DNA from 3 places in the Arthrobacter sp. THG-b23 genome. Region 1 is predicted to be linked to each of the others. Evidence: predicted binding sites of a transcription regulator. Region 1 holds the regulator's gene; each other region holds the start of a gene.

Region 1 (3,275 bases):
CGGCGCGCAAGCACACGGGCATCAGCGTAGAACCGCTGAACTCCGCGGCCGACGCCCTGGAGGACGTCCTGCAGTCGCTGCCGACCGGGCTGTTGGCGGCCGGCCTCCGCGAGGAGCATGAGTTGGTTCTCACGCAACTGCGGGAAGCCGCCCGTACAGCGCTTTCCGATTCCAAGCCGGAGGGTGCGGGGGCAGCGGACGGCGGGCGGCAGATGGCGCGGTCGCGGCTCTCTGCCGTGCTGGAGTTGGCCGAACGGCTGCTGTCCGCGCCCGACTCCCGGGAGGTCATCTGGGCGACCCGTCCCAGTACTTATGGCGAGACCGGGGACTACGCCGCCAACGACGACCAGCCGGCGACGCTGAACATAGCGCCGCTCTCCGTGGCGTCCCGGCTGCGCGAAGGTCTGTTCGACGAACACACGGTGGTGCTCACCTCGGCAACATTGTCCGTCGGGGGAACCTTCGACGCGGTAGCCGGGTCACTCGGACTGCTGGGAGCCGGTGCGCCGGCCTATTCCAGCGTTGATGTGGGCAGTCCCTTCGATTACCCTCGGCAGGGCGTGCTGTACGTGGCGTCACATCTGCCCAAACCGGGCCGGGGCACCAGCCCCGAGCAGCTTGATGAACTCGAGGAGCTCCTGCTGGCCTCGCGCGGCGGCGCCCTGGGCCTGTTTTCCTCACGGCGTGCGGCAGAAGAAGCTGCAGCGGAAATGCGCGAGCGAACCGACCTGACCATTCTGTGCCAGGGAGAATCATCGATGGCGGCGCTGGTCCGCCAATTCGCCGAGGAACCGGACGCATGCCTGTTTGGCACCATGACGCTCTGGCAGGGCGTCGACGTTCCCGGTGCAGCGTGCCGGCTCGTGGTCATCGACCGGATTCCGTTCCCCCGGCCGGACGACCCGCTCACGACTGCCCGAACCCGGTCCGTGGCGCAGGCCGGGGGAAACGGTTTCATGACGGTTTCGGCGACCCATGCGGCCGTGCGGCTGGCGCAGGGGGCAGGCAGGCTGATCCGCGCCTCCAACGACCGGGGAGTAGTGGCCGTGTTGGACTCGCGGCTGGCGACAGCACGATACGGGGGCTTCCTGCGCAGCGCCCTGCCGCCGTTCTGGAGCACCAAGGACGGCGCCATGGCACGTCAGATCCTGGAGAGGCTGGCTGCAGCCGCTGCCTGAACGGGCTGGGGCAGCAGCCACGCCGGAGCGGTCGCCCGCGCGCAAACCGGGAACGGGCAACGGCCCCGGTGACCGGCAGAGGGGCTGAGGAGCCTGCGGCGGGTCAGAGGGCCCGCATCACCGAGACAACCTTGCCCATGATGGTTGCGTGGTCTCCCAGAATCGGTTCGTACTGGGTGTTCTGCGGCAGCAGCCAGGTGTGACCGTCGCGCTGCCGGAAGGTCTTGACCGTTGCTTCGTCGTCGAGCAGCGCCGCCACGATGTCGCCGTTCTCGGCCGTGTGCTGCTGGCGCACCACGACCCAGTCGCCGTCACAGATAGCCGCATCGATCATCGAATCGCCCGAAACCCTGAGCATGAACAACTCGCCGTGTCCCACCAGTTGGCGCGGCAGGGGCATGACGTCCTCGACCGCCTGGTCAGCCAGGATAGGACCGCCTGCCGCGATCCGACCCACCAGCGGCACCATCGCCGTGTCGGACGAAGTGGTCAGTTCAGATACTGCAACGCCGCTGGAGCTGCGCAGCTGCTGCGGTTCATCGACTCCGACGATTTCCACGCCCCCGTGCTCGAGGGTCAGCGGAGTCAGGATTTCCATCGCACGGGGACGCTTGGGGTCGCGCCTGATGTAGCCCATCTTCTCGAGTTGCGCCAGCTGGTGCGTGACGCTGGACAGGCTCGCCAAACCGACGGTGTCACCGATTTCGCGCATCGACGGAGGGTATCCGTGGGACATGACGGAGCGCTGGATCGTCTCCAGGATCTTCTTCTGCCGCGGCGTCAGGCTGCGTCCCACCTTGACGGGTCGGCCGCGTCGCCTGGCTCCGGCAGTGGTGGTGCTCTCTTCGGACATATCCGGCCCCGGTCTCCCCGTAGTGGTCCATGCGCCGGCGCTGCGGTAGCGGAACCGCGCATGGGTTGTTGTCTGGCTGTTTTGTCGGTGGCGGCTGGTGCACTGCTCTTACCGCCGCTTGACGCTTACAACGCTAGGCGAGGCGGTGGTGAATTTCAAACATTTGTTCGACTGAGTCTCGACAATATTCGATCACCAGTGCTAAAACTATAGAAGACGCATTCGAAGATACGTTCGAATGCGGTTGCCAAACGATCGAAACCAGCAGAAATAGATCGAAAATCGGAAAGGTGACACCATGTCCGCCCAGCTCGCACCGCAGCCCGCCGGCGTCCGTACCAGCACCAACCTCCGGCTGACCCGCCGAGGCCGCTTGTTGCTGATTGGTCTGCCGCTGATGCTCGCCGCGGCCGCCGCCCTGACCTTGATCGGTTTCTTCACGGCGCCGGCAATGGCCGCCGCCGGGCAGCTGGGACCGGGGCCGGCGGCAACTGTCACGGTCGGCAGCGGCCAGACGCTGTGGGACGTGGCCGTGCAGTCCGCCCCCGACCGCAACCCTCACGATGTCATTTTCGAGATCGCGCAATTGAACGGACTCCAGGGGGACATCGTCCATGCCGGCCAGCAGTTGCTGGTCCCGTCCGCGCGCTGAGGCAGCCGTAATATGAGCTGCTTCGGCCCGCCCGATTCCTGCCCCGGGCGGGCCGAAGCTTAAACTGGACCAGTGAGTGAGCAGTTAGAACGCCTGAACCGCCTGCCGTTGCGGGACAATCTCCGGGGCTTGGAGCCCTATGGTGCGCCCCAGTTGGAGGTTCCCGTCCTCCTGAATGTCAACGAAAACACCCACGGCCTGCCCGACGCAGTCCGTCAGGCCATCGTCTCGGCCGTTAGCGACGCGGCCGCGGGTTTGAACCGGTATCCGGATCGCGAGTTCACGAAGCTGAGAACGGCACTGGCCCGCTACTTGGGGCACGGCCTCACCGCAGCGAACATCTGGGCTGCCAACGGATCGAACGAAGTCCTGCAGCAAATCCTCCAGGCCTTCGGTGGCCCCGGCCGTACCCTGCTGAGCTTCCCGCCCACCTATTCGATGTACCCGCTGCTGGCCAGCGGGACGGACACGGAGTATGTGGCTGTTCCGCGGGGGGCAGACTTCACGTTGTCGCCGGACGCTGCCGCCGCTGCCGTGGCCGACTCCGCCGCAAACGTCGTCGTCCTTTGTTCGCCCAACAACCCGACGGGAA
Region 2 (3,275 bases), on a different contig from region 1:
TCGTGGTTTTCGGCGGTTTCGGAGGCCGGCTGGTGGGCGGAGGCGGCTTCCAGCCTGGCCTGCAGCTCTTCGATCTCGTCGCGCAGCTTCGAGGCGTCCTCGTAGCGTTCCTCGGCGACGGCGGCGTTCTTGGCCGATTCCAGCTCTGCCAGCCGGCCGCGCAAAGCCTCCACGTCGACGCGCGGGCCGCGCCGCAGGCTCAGCCGCGCTCCGGCTTGGTCGATCAGGTCGATCGCCTTGTCCGGCAGGAACCGATCGGTGATGTAGCGGGAGGACATCTCGACGGCGGCGCGGATAGCTTCGTCGGTGTAGGCCACCTGGTGGTGTTCCTCGTAGCGGTCCTTCAGCCCGGACAGGATCTGCACGGCGTCTTCAACCGAGGGCTCGCCGACCATGACCGACTGGAAGCGGCGCTCCAGGGCGGGGTCCTTCTCCACCTTGCGGTACTCGCCCAGCGTGGTGGCGCCGACCAGGTGCAGTTCACCGCGGGCCAGCCGGGGCTTGAGGATGTTGCCGGCGTCCATGCCGCCCTCGCCGCCGCCGCCGGCACCGACCACGGTGTGCAGTTCGTCGATGAACACGATCAGCTCGCTGCCGGCGGCGCTGATCTCGTCCAGGGTCTTGGTCAGGCGTTCCTCGAAATCGCCGCGGTAGCGGGTGCCGGCCAGCATGCCCGGCAGATCCAGCGACACCACGCGCTTGCCGCGCAGCTGCTCCGGGACGTCGCCGGCCACGATGGCCTGCGCGAGGCCTTCGGCGATGGCGGTCTTGCCCACGCCGGCCTCGCCGATCAATACCGGGTTGTTCTTGGTCCGGCGGGCGAGGATCTCGATGGTCTGGGCGATCTCGTCGGCGCGGCCAATCACCGGGTCCAGCCGGTCCTCCCGGGCCTGGGCGGTCAGGTCGGTGCCGAACTGGTCCAGCATGGGCGTTTCCGCCTGGGGATTGGCGCCCGTTTGCGGCCCGGCGTTTGTGGTGGGGCCGACGGCCTGCGCCGCAGCTTCCTCCGCCGCCTGCTGCAGCGCCATCGGGGTCACGCCAGCGCCGGCCAGAAGCTGGCCGGCGGGGGTTTCCTGGTTCAGGACGAAAGCCGCGAACAGGTGCTCGGGGTCGATGTACGTGGAGCCGAACGCGCGGGCCACCTGGTGCGCGTCCAGCAGGGCACGCTGCGCGGACGGCGTCAGCGACGGCGTTTCACGGGTCGGGGCGGTCTTTTCCGGCAACCCCTGCTCGGCGGAGCGCGCGATGGCCAGCGGGTCGGCGCCGGCCAGCTTGATCTGGCTGGCGGCCGGCTCCTGGCGGGCCATGACGTGCAAAATGTGCAGGGCGTCCACCTCGATGTGGCCGAGGCCCGCGGCAAACCGGGCCGCCTGTGCCAGCACTTCGTGGGTGCGGCGGCTGAGCAGGCGGGTGAGGTCAACGGTGCGGGACTGGGCCGCCCGCTGGCCCTGCAGGTAGCGCGCCAGGAACTCGTCGAATGAACCGTTGCCGGAAGCTGGTCCGAAGAACAGTGGCATGGATACTCCTCCTGTGAACGTGAGTGCCTTCGACTCATGTTAACGCCTTCGAGTGATGATTATTCCAGAAGTTCCGCAAACTTGAGCGAAGGTGACTCACCTGCGCGGGGCTGGTGGATCCGTCCACCTCGTGCGAACTCGCCGTTCCCGGTGAGCGATGCAACGGGCGGGCGGTTCGGGCAGCGGGGATGGGTCCGGCGGAGGGGCCGGTGCTAGGGTTGTCTTCGAAGCTTTGTTCGAAGACGGGGGTCCGGGATGTTCGGTTTGGAGCAGCCGTCGAATGCGTCGGCCGGCCCGGAAATGGGCACCGGAACGCCCGAGGATGCGCGCGGTTTCCCGTCGCCGGCGCGGGACTACTTCCACGGCGGCATCGATCTGAACCGGCACTTGATCCGCGACCGGACCAGCACCTTTGTGATGCGGGTGGCCGGGAACTCGATGGCGGCCGCCGGGATCTGCGACGGCGATGAGCTGATCGTGGACCGCTCGCTGACCCCGCGCGACGGTTCGGTGGTGATCGCGGTGCTGGACGGGGAATTGGTGGTGCGGCGCCTGCATCTCACCGCGGACGGCGTGCGGTTGCAGACGGACGACGGCGGTGTCCCCACCGAGGTGGGCGAACTCGCGGAGCTGAGCATCTGGGGCGTCGCCACCCGTTGCCTGCACCATGTCTAGCGGTCCCGCATCGGGGTCCGGCGCCGCGGCCCCCGGCCAACCGCCTGCGTCCGGCGCAACCTCCGGCCAGCCGCCCGGATCCCGGCCCGGCGAACGGATCGCGCTGGTGGACGTCAACAATTTCTACGTCTCCTGCGAGCGGGTCTTCGATCCATCCCTCGAGGGGCGCCCCGTCGTCGTGCTCTCCAACAATGACGGCTGCGTGGTGGCGCGCTCCGAGGAAGCCAAGCAGTTGGGGCTGAAGACCGGGACGCCGTGGTTCCAGGTGGCGCCGCGGGCCAAGGCTTGGGGGCTGGTCGCGCGCTCCAGCAACTACGAGCTGTACGGGGACCTGAGCGCCCGGGTGATGGAAGTGCTAGGCCGGTTCGGGGCGTGGCAGGAGGTCTATTCGATCGACGAGTCTTTCCTGGGCCTGCCCGGCGTTGAGGACCAGTTGCTGGAAACTGCCGGCCGGATCCGAGCCTCCGTGATCCGGCAGGTGGGCGTGCCGGTCAGCGTTGGCGTGGCCCAGACCAAGACGTTGGCGAAGTTCGCCAACCACGTTGCCAAGCGGAATCCCCAGATGGCCGGGGTGTGCTCGCTGGGCTCGATGCCCGCTTCCGACATCGCATGGATCCAGTCGCGGGTGCCGGTCACCGGGCTGTGGGGCGTGGGCGGGCGGACCGGGAAACGACTGAACGCCCTCGGGATCGAGTCGATCGCGGACCTGAAGGCCGCGGACCCGCAGGCGATCCGCAAGAAGTTCTCCGTGGTGCTGCAGCGAACCGTGTTGGAACTGAACGGGACGCCCTGCATCCCGCACACGGAGGAGCGGGCCGACAAGCAGCAGATCATGTTCTCGCGAAGTTTCTCCACGCCGGTGACCACGCTCGAGGAGATGGACCAGGTGATGGCGGTCTACGCCCAACGCGGGGCGGCCCGGATGGCAGCCGAGGGACTGCGGGCCTCCGTGCTGACGGTGACCGCGGGGACCAGCAGGTTCGCCGGCGGCGAGGCGGCGTTTCCCGCGGCCAGCGTCCACTTGCCGACGCCTACGCAGGACCCGATCCAGCTGACCAAGGCTGCCGTGGCTGCGATGCGCGG
Region 3 (3,275 bases), on a different contig from region 1:
CCCGGCCAGCTGGTCATACCCCGTGGTAACGATCACCTGCGTCCGGTGCCCGCCCGAGTCCGGAAGCCTGCCGGTGTTCAACGCGATCCGGCAAGCACCGACCAGGCCCGCGAGCAGCTTCTGCGCCCGGGTGGCACCGTCCATCGCCTCCACCACGGCCGGGTCCACCGCGGCAACCGGGTCCTCACTGGTGGGGCCTCCACCGCTGTGACGGGATGCCGAATCGGCGCTGCCTTCCGCGGCCGCCCTGTCCGTCCCGCCCGCACCAGCGGCGCCGGCGCCGCCCCTGCCTGCCTCCGTAAATCCGGTCCCGGCAACATTGCTGTTACCGCCGCCCATGGACGTGCCCGCGTCGGTGTTTGCCGCGCTGCCGGTGCCGGGGCCGGAGGGTCCTGCCGTGCCACCTTCGCCGTTGGCGGCGGTTTCGATGGCGTCGGGGCGGATCCGCGGGTTCGCGGCGCTGTTCATCACGGTGGCTAGGGCTTCGTACTGGGCATCGGTGGTGTTAATGACGAACTGGTGCAACCCCCGCCGCCGGCCCCGGTAGAACATGCCCTGCCGGGCCCGCAGTTCCTCCTCCGTCGGCTCGGCACCGTCCTGGTCGACCGCCGTTTCCCACGTCCTGGCGACCATCACCAGGGTGTCGGCATCGGCCTCTACGGCCTGCCGGACCAGCGACGCTTCCATCGCCTGCAACGCCTCCGGGGTACCGGCGTGCCGAGCCCGGTCCAGAGAATCCACCACCACGGCCGCGGCCTGGCCGCTGACCTCCCCACCGGCCATAGCCTCCGCCAACACCGGCAGCACCGGGACACCGGGTTCCCCGTCAAAGCGCGCCGGCGCGGTGATCGCCTTGCCGACCCGCAGCCTGCGCCGCGCCTCGACAATACCGATCCCCAACCTTGAGCGCAGATACTCCGCGTTGTTGGCGAACTCTGTCTTGCGGCGGCGCTGCGCCGGCTTTGACCCGCACAGGTCCGGGTCGACGGCGTCGCCGCCGCCGGTGTTGATCGCCGCCGCCGGATCCGCCCACTCCCCCGCCCCCGTACAGGCTTCGGCCTCGGCGCCTGTGCCGGGGCAGGGCGCCGTGGAGTGTTCGCCGTTGGCGGCGATGTCTGCCCGTTCCACGGACTGGGCGCCGGCGGCCTGCAGGAACTCCACGAGCTTCGAAACGTCCTCGACCGCCGCTACGGTATCGGCGAGATCCCGGGTGCACAAAGATGCAGACTCCGCGGGAAAGTGGTCAGCGACATCCTGCAGCAGGGCAAACGCCTGGGTCAGGGATGTTCCCACTTCCCCGGTGCGGTCCAACGGTGCAAGAGCCATACCACAATTTTATTAGTACGCACATTCGACAGCCACCAAAAGCTGCCATTGTGTAGGAATAGTGGATGGCTTCTTGAGACGTCCCCCAGGGAACGGGCCAAGACCGGAGCACAGGCCGAAAGCGGCCGGGAGAAGCGGGCTGACCCTAACAAACACGGCGCTGAAACCAGTCGCCCGAACCGGCCAACCGGATTAGCGGGGGCCGCAGGGCCAGGGACGCCGATGAGGCGACAGCCGCTCGGGCCAGCGCTAGCCGCCACCACTCACCGACCAAGCGGGCCGGCGCTAGGCGCCGTCAACTCACCGACCAATCCAGCCAGCACTGGCCGCCCCCCACCGGCCATTCCAGCCAGCGCTAGCCGCCACCATCTCACCGCCCAGTCGGTCGAAAACCTTCCAGCCGCCCTTGACGTGGCCCCCGCCACAGGCCATGATGGATCATATACGATTTCGTACTTCACAGGAGGATGCTTTGTCCGAAGCCAACGCCACCCAGTCCGCGGGCACGCTGAAGGCGGTGGATTCCCAGATCCTGGAGGACGCCGGCAAGGTGCTGGCCGTACATCTGTCCTACAACTCCCGGGCGGAACAGCGTGGACGGGTTCCGGCTCACCCCTCCTACTTCATGAAGGCCTCCTCCTCGCTGGCCCTCTCGGGCGGCACTGTGGAGCGCCCCGCGGGCACCGAGCTGCTGGCCTTCGAGGGCGAAATCGCCCTCATCATCGGCAAGCCCGCCCGCCGCGTCACCGTCGAGGAGGCCTGGGACCATGTGGGCCATGTGACCGCCAGCAACGACCTGGGCGTCTACGACATCAAGTACGCGGACAAGGGCTCCAACGTCCGCTCCAAGTCCGGCGACGGCTTCACGCCGATCGGCCCGGCCCTGCTGCCCGCCGCGTCGGTCAACCCGGACGCCCTCCGGATCCGCACCTGGGTCAACGGGGAGGTCGTCCAGGACGACACGACCGCCGGCCTGATCTTCTCCTTCGCCCGCATTGTCGCCGACCTGTCGCAGCTGATGACACTGCACCCGGGAGACATTATCCTCACCGGAACCCCGGCCGGCTCCTCCGTGATCGTGCCGGGCGACGTCGTCGAGGTCGAGGTCTCCGACGAAGCCGCCGGGCTGAGCACCGGCCGCCTGTCGACCACCGTCACCCAGGGCGAGGCGGAATTCGCGTCCTTCGGCAACACTCCCAAGATCACCGACACCGACCGGATCGATGCCTTCGGCAGCGAGGAAGCGGCCGGCCTGGCCCCGGCAATCACCGGCAAGTCCGCGCTGACCGAGGACGTCAAGGCCAAGCTGCTCTCGGTCGCCACGGCCACCATCTCCGGCGCGTTGCGGAAGCGGGGGCTGAACAACGTCAGCGTTGACGGCCTGCTGGCCACCAAGCCCGGCCAGAAGGTCATCGGCACCGCCCGCACGCTGCGGTATGTGCCCAACCGTGAGGACCTGTTCAAGTCCCACGGCGGCGGCTACAACGCGCAGAAGCGCATCATCGACGCGCTCGGCCCGGGCGAGATCCTGGTCATGGAGGCCCGCGGCGAGAAGGGCTCCGGCACCCTCGGGGACATCCTCGCCCTGCGCTCCCAGGTGCGCGGTGCGGAAGCCATTATTACCGACGGCGGTGTCCGCGACCTTTCCGAGGTGGCGGCGCTGGACATCCCGACGTTCTACAACGGCGCCCACCCGGCGGTGCTGGGGCGCAAGCACGTGCCCTGGGACACCGACGTGACGGTCGCCTGCGGCGGCACCACCATCCAGCCCGGGGACATCATCGTCGCCGACGACAACGGCATCCTGGTGATACCGCCGGCCCTGGCCGCCGAGATCGCGGACGAGGTCGTCGAACAGGAACGCCAGGACAGCTTCGTCTTCGAAATGGTCAAGGAAGGCCACAAGATCGAGGGCCTGTTCCCGATGAACGCCGAATGGCGCGCACGCT

What was found. Region 1 encodes LexA, which represses DNA repair genes until DNA is damaged. Its sites were predicted from a motif close to TCGAACANNTGTTCGA; they were not measured.
Region 2: AC5RVD_RS04455 (LexA family protein) is a predicted target of LexA. The motif match lies at 1,742-1,757, and genes of this name have one in related genera.
Region 3: AC5RVD_RS14205 (HNH endonuclease signature motif containing protein) is a predicted target of LexA. The motif match lies at 1,340-1,355, and genes of this name have one in related genera.

Annotation. Positions count from the first base shown of each region.
Region 1 covers NZ_JBNHGM010000012.1:30,904-34,178, reverse strand. Annotated here, with positions in the region: gene AC5RVD_RS16310 (ATP-dependent DNA helicase) at 1-1,178, shown strand, start outside; gene lexA (transcriptional repressor LexA) at 1,282-2,031, opposite strand; gene AC5RVD_RS16300 (LysM peptidoglycan-binding domain-containing protein) at 2,330-2,683, shown strand; gene AC5RVD_RS16295 (histidinol-phosphate transaminase) at 2,756-3,275, shown strand, end outside.
Region 2 covers NZ_JBNHGM010000002.1:147,606-150,880, reverse strand. Annotated here, with positions in the region: gene AC5RVD_RS04460 (ATP-dependent Clp protease ATP-binding subunit) at 1-1,517, opposite strand, end outside; gene AC5RVD_RS04455 (LexA family protein) at 1,818-2,192, shown strand; gene AC5RVD_RS04450 (Y-family DNA polymerase) at 2,185-3,275, shown strand, end outside.
Region 3 covers NZ_JBNHGM010000008.1:137,509-140,783, forward strand. Annotated here, with positions in the region: gene AC5RVD_RS14205 (HNH endonuclease signature motif containing protein) at 1-1,326, opposite strand, end outside; gene AC5RVD_RS14210 (fumarylacetoacetate hydrolase family protein) at 1,835-3,275, shown strand, end outside; gene AC5RVD_RS14215 (GntR family transcriptional regulator) at 3,262-3,275, shown strand, end outside.